2 regions of the Anaerostipes hadrus ATCC 29173 genome follow, and region 2 is predicted to be linked to the other one. Evidence: predicted binding sites of a transcription regulator. Region 2 holds the regulator's gene; the other holds the start of a gene.
What was found. The regulator Rex, encoded in region 2, represses fermentation and respiration genes when NADH is low (regulators of the CRP and FNR family bind a similar motif). The targets are predictions, from matches to a motif close to ATTGTTAANTANTTAACAAT.

Region 1 (3,210 bases), 570 kb from region 2:
GCACCTGTTAATACAACGGCTCTTGTTGCATCTAAGTCGATCGCATCAAAAGTTGCTTCGATCTCTTTTAATACTTCACTGTTTAATGCGTTTAATGCTTTTGGACGATTGATTGTTACAACACCTACAAAACCGTCCTGTTCATATGTAACGAATTCCATTCTAAGAATTCTCCTTTCCTAATTATCTATAATTAATTAGTCTCTTTCAACGATAGTTGTGCAACCCATTCCACCACCGATGCAAAGTGTTGCAAGACCTTTCTTAGCGTCTCTCTTCTGCATTTCATGAAGCAGTGTAACGAAGATACGGCATCCTGAAGCTCCTACTGGATGTCCAAGAGCGATTGCTCCACCGTTTACGTTTACTTTGCTCATATCGAATTTCAGATCTCTTGCTACTGCTACAGACTGTGCTGCGAAAGCTTCGTTTGCTTCGATCAAGTCCATATCGTCAATTGTTAAGTCTGCTTTTGCTAAAGCTTTCTTTGTAGAAGCTACTGGTCCAACACCCATGATAGATGGATCTACACCACCAAGAGCTCCTGTTACATATGTAGCCATTGGTGTAACACCTAATTCTTTGGCTTTTTCTTCGCTCATTACTACGACTGCTGCTGCACCATCGTTGATTCCTGATGCGTTACCAGCTGTAACCATTCCACCTTCTTTTCCTGAACAGCATCTTAATCCTGCTAAAGATTCAGCTGTTGTTCCAGGTCTTGGTCCTTCGTCTGTATCTACGATAACTGTTTTCTTTCTCTGTTTTACTTCTACAGGAACGATCTCATCTTTGAATCTTCCTGATTCCTGAGCTGCGACTGCTTTCTGCTGAGAAGCTGCTGCAAACTCATCTAATTCTTCACGAGTTAATCCCCACTGTTCTGCTACGTTTTCAGCTGTGATCATCATGTGATAGTGATTGAATGCATCTGTTAATGCATCGTTAACCATTGTATCTACCAGTGTTCCGTTGTTCATACGATATCCGAAACGTGCTTTTGGTAATGCAAATGGAGCCATTGACATGCTTTCCATACCACCGGCAACAACGATATCAGCATCTCCTGCCTGAATCATCTGTGCTGCCATGTTTACACAGTTTAATCCTGATCCACATACTACGTTAACTGTAACTGCTGGTGTTTCAATTGGAAGTCCTGCGTTTAAGGAAGCCTGACGAGCAACGTTCTGTCCTAATCCTGCCTGGATAACGCATCCCATGTATACATGGTCTACCTGATCAGCTGGAACTCCTGCTCTCTTTAATGCTTCTTTGATTACGATTGATCCCATGTCTACTGCTGGTACTGTGCTGAGTACTCCACCCATTTTACCAATCGCTGTACGGCATGCTCCTGCGATAACTACTTTCTTTGCCATATCAATTTTCCTCCATATTCTTGATTATTATACTTTGGCGATCTTCTCTCTCGCCGATATGTTAATACTATCACAATCTTTTCTCATTTTCAATTGCTATTTTTTAAAAAGATTTTCAATAAATTGTGCAAAGTGCCAAAAGCCGCATAAATACGTGTTTTTTCGATGTATACAATGTCCTTGTCGGATTGTATTTTTTTTAACACAATCCGACATAACTTATAACACTTTCTCACCGAATTGATAACTTTCTTGTATTTTCTATGAAATAATCCTGATTTTTTCGTGAAAAAAATAACAATTTTTACAATATAAATATATTTACACGCTTTATAAATTGATTTTTCGTTAAATTTACTTCACTTTCAACATGTCTAACTTAACACATCCCTGTATTTTTTCATTGAAAGAAAAAACTTTTTATTCCTATGAAAAATCCCCATATTTTTTAAAAACTTATTTCTGTACACGCAAAAAGAGAGCTTGGTGTGTGCGTTAAAACACCAAACTCTCTTTTCTCTTCTATATTATTGTCTTCTGATCATTAACGATCCTGCATACTGATACAATCGATCGCTACCGGACCACCTCTGACTACTTCAATATTTGTATAACGTTCTTTAAACACCTTTAAAATAGAATCATTCTTTGTCTCTGTACGAATTGCTTCTATTAATAAGCTGTCTTTTCCCATATCCTTGATCAGGAAACGGAACACTTCTGCCATCTGGAAGATCTCTGCCATCTGCTTCTCTGTAAGACTTTTCACTTTGATAAACATGATTTCCTTTGTTCGGATCGATGTATCTGTATAGTCAATAACTTTAATAACTTCCACGCTTCGATTTAACTGTTTCTTGACCTGTTCAAATGTCTTTTCATCTGCATCAATACAGATCGTCATACGAGACATTGTTGGATCTTCTGTTTCTCCAACTGTAAGACTGTGTATATTGTAGGCTTTTCCAGAGAATAGTCCGGAAATTCTTGCAAGAACACCAGCACGGTTTTCTACGAACAAGGAAAGCCATCTTCTTTCCATCTGATTATCCATTTTCATTCCTCCTATTCTTCTCCACGTTCCATGATCAGATCTGTGATAGATCCATTTGGTTTCACCATTGGCATAACAAGTTCTTCATTCTCAATGATAAATTCAATGATCGTTGGCCCATCTGTTTTCGCTTTTGCTTTCTCAAATGCTGGGATAATTTCTTCTTTCTTAAAGACTCTGATCCCCTGTGCTCCATAACTTTCAGCAAGTTTTACAAAATCTGGTGTATATGGCGGACATTTTGAAAAATCTCCATCACAATGATGTTCACAACTCTTTCTTCTTCTTAAACATGTACCTGCATATGCTTTATCATAGAAGAGATCCTGCCACTGTCTCACCATTCCAAGATACCCATTATTTAAAATACAGATTGTAATAGGAAGTTCCTGAATCACAGCTGTCGCGATCTCCTGGGAATTCATCTGAAATCCACCATCTCCAGATACACAAACAACTTCTCTTCCTGGATTACCAATTGCTGCACCAATTGCTGCTGGAAGACCATAACCCATCGTTCCGAGTCCACCAGATGTCAGCATCTGTCGTCTTCCATATAGTTGTAAGAACTGTGTCGTCCACATCTGATTCTGTCCAACGTCTGTTGTAACAATTGGTTCATCAAAGTACTCATTGATCGCATCAATGACCTGTTTGGGAACTAATTTTTCTTTTTCTTCCATTACTAATGGCTTTTGTTCATGCCATTCATTCATTCTTGACAGCCATTCATCTACTTTACATGGTTCTTCATTTTCTGCAATAGACAACATT
Region 2 (3,210 bases):
AACAAGATACAATCACACCATTCTAAAGATTCTTCTAAATCTTTTCGTTCTCCAAATAAAATTTCTGGAAGTCTTGTCTGTAAAATCTGACGATTTCCAGCATCAGAAAGCACTTTCACAAGTCCTGCACCCATCCGAAGTGCTGCCTCTGCTGCAAAACATGCAGCTCCTGACATTGTTTCATTTCCAGCAATGATCAAAATCTTCCCATAGCTTCCTTTATTGGAATATGCTTTTCTTTCTGGCATTAAATGATCACTTTCCTCTAATATATATCCTGTCGCATACTTTTTGATCGTCTGGTCATGAAATCCTATGGATACCAGTTTAATATCTCCACAATATTCTCGTCCTGGATATAATAAATGACCTCTTTTATATCCACCAAATGTAACTGTTGATGACGCATGCACTGCACATCCAAGAATCTTTCCACTATCTCCACTGATTCCAGATGGAATATCAATTGCGATCACAGGCTTACCACATGCATTGATCCGTTCAATGACTTCTTTATAAACACCACCAACTTCTCTAGAAAGTCCAACTCCAAAAATCCCTTCGATCAAAAGATCATATTCATGAAAATTTACATCTTCACAATCTATCGGAAAATAGCCTAGATTCTTAAGTATCTGAAGCTGTAATTTCAGATCTGCTGAAGCTTTTTCTATATTACCAACGATCATATAATCCACTAAATAATCCTGCTCCAACAAAATTCTCGTACAAGCAAGTGCATCTCCTCCATTATTGCCAATTCCTGAAATGATCAATATCCTCTGTGAATGATCTGCTATCTGTGCAGCCTTATCTGCAACTGCTTTAGATGCTCTTTCCATCAATACAAGTCCCGGAATTCCTATTCCATGAATCGTCTCATGATCGACCGTTTGCATCTCCTGATTCTTTAATACATATCTCATACGCATTCTCCTATCGCAAAAGCTTGTGCAAATTCTCTTGTATTCGTGATCGATACATGAATTCTTGAAACTTGTTTATCTTTTGCTATCTCTTTCGCATTTCCATATAATTTGACATATGGCGCACCTGATTCATTTCTCAACACTTCAATCTCATATGGTTCCACACCGAAAAAGCCGGTTCCAAATACTTTGGAAACGGCTTCTTTTACAGCAAAATTGCCAGCTAAAGTCGTAGCATTGTCTTTTGCATATGCTAATTCAGTTGTCGTAAAAATTCTTGAAAGATGTCTTCCTCGAAGAATCATCTCTTCTATCCGGTATATCTCTACGAGATCTGTTCCTATTCCAGCAATCATCTTCTTACCTGCTATTCGTTCTCACTCTCTTCACGGTTGTGGACATTGTATGTTAATGTCATCAGACTTTCTGCTAAATGTACATTCTCTACTGTAACATTATCTGGTAAATGAAGATCGATTGGTGCAAAATTCCAGAATCCTTTAATTCCCCATTCTGCCATCTTCTTTGCGATCGCAGGTGCCTGATCCTTCGGAATTGTCAGTGCAGCGATCTTAATTCCATGTGTTTTGATAAAGTTCTCTAGTTCATCTGTATCAAGAACTTTCACTCCACGGACAGAAATTCCGATCAGCTTTGGATTCACATCAAAAAGTGCCATGACTTTGTATCCATAATCTTCATTAAAAGACTGATAATTCGCAAGAGCCTGTCCAAGATTTCCGGCTCCAACAATGATCATGTCATTTCTCTTATCCAGACCTAAGATCTTACCAATCTCTGTATACAGATTATCTACATTATATCCGTATCCCTGCTGCCCAAATCCACCAAAATTGTTAAGGTCCTGACGAATCTGCGATGCTGTTACCATCATCTGTTCACTTAATTCTTTTGAAGAGATTCTTGTAATATTCTTCGCTTTTAACGCTCCTAAATATCTGAAATACCTAGGAAGTCGTTTGATAACTGCTGAGGAAATATTCTTATCTGAGTTTGCCATTTTATTCCTCCAAAATCTTTATTTCGCTTATAATTATATAAGATTGTCTAATAACTGTCAATCTTTCCGTCATGAAAATATTTCATTTTTTCAAAAAATATGGTATTCTGAGAAATAATGTCTATAATAAAAAATTTGAAAGGGGTATCTTAATGATATTATCATGCCAGAATATCTGCAAAACATTTGTCGAAAAACCAGTCTTGCAGAATATCTCATTTCACTTAAATGAAAACGACCGGCTGGCGATCATCGGATATAACGGTGCCGGAAAATCGACACTTTTAAAAATATTGATTGGTGAAATCTCTTATGATGAAGGTGAAATTTCTTTAAAGAAAGACGCAAGCATTGGCTATCTTGCCCAACATCAGGATCATACATTCCACCATACAATTTTTGATGAACTTCTTTCCGTCAAAAAAGAAGTCATTGAATTAAATGAACAGATGCGTACCTATGAACAGGAAATGAAACATCTGACCGGTGATGCACTAGAACAAAAAATGAACCAGTATACAAATGCTACTCATAGATTTGAGCAATTAAATGGTTTTGCATACAAAAGTGAGATCACAGGAATCTTAAAAGGACTTGGCTTTTCTGAAGAAGATTTCACAAAAGAGATCAACACTTTATCTGGAGGTCAAAGAACTCGTGTTGCTCTTGGTAAGTTACTGCTTAAAAATCCTGATATTCTGCTTCTTGACGAACCAACAAACCACTTGGATGTTGATTCCATAAGGTGGCTTGAAAATTACCTGTCTCATTACAAAGGAGCTGTGATCATCGTATCTCATGACCGCTATTTTCTTGATAAGATTGTCAATAAGGTCATGGAGATCGACCAAGGACACTCCATGCTGTTTGATGGAAATTATACAACATTTATCGAAAAACGTGATCAGATCAAAGCAATCCGTTTAAAAGAATACAAAAATCAGCAACAAGAGATCAAACATCAACAAGAAGTTATCAAAAAATTAAAACAGTTCAATCGTGAAAAATCAATCAAACGTGCAGAAAGCCGTGAAAAAGCTTTAAATAAGATTGATGTATTGGAGAAACCTACGGAATATAATGCTGATATGCGTCTTAGCATTGAACCAGAGATCATCAGTGGGAATGATGTTCTGACTTTAAAAGATGTATCCAAATCTTTTGGAAACAAATCATTATTCCATGGATTAAGTGCTGATATTTTTCGTGAAGAACGCGTTGCCCTGATCGGACCAAACGGAACTGGTAAAACAACACTGT

Region 1: a site for Rex is predicted at 1,440-1,459, ahead of QUE18_RS08515 (acetyl-CoA C-acetyltransferase). Genes of this name have one in related genera too.

The regions. Positions count from the first base shown of each region.
Region 1 covers NZ_AP028031.1:1,741,069-1,744,278, forward strand. The annotation lists gene QUE18_RS08510 (enoyl-CoA hydratase-related protein) at 1-161, opposite strand, end outside; gene QUE18_RS08515 (acetyl-CoA C-acetyltransferase) at 198-1,382, opposite strand; gene ilvN (acetolactate synthase small subunit) at 1,927-2,436, opposite strand; gene ilvB (biosynthetic-type acetolactate synthase large subunit) at 2,448-3,210, opposite strand, start outside.
Region 2 covers NZ_AP028031.1:1,171,707-1,174,916, reverse strand. The annotation lists gene QUE18_RS05710 (bifunctional ADP-dependent NAD(P)H-hydrate dehydratase/NAD(P)H-hydrate epimerase) at 1-926, opposite strand, end outside; gene acpS (holo-ACP synthase) at 923-1,285, opposite strand; gene QUE18_RS05700 (redox-sensing transcriptional repressor Rex) at 1,297-1,950, opposite strand; gene QUE18_RS05695 (ABC transporter ATP-binding protein) at 2,103-3,210, shown strand, end outside.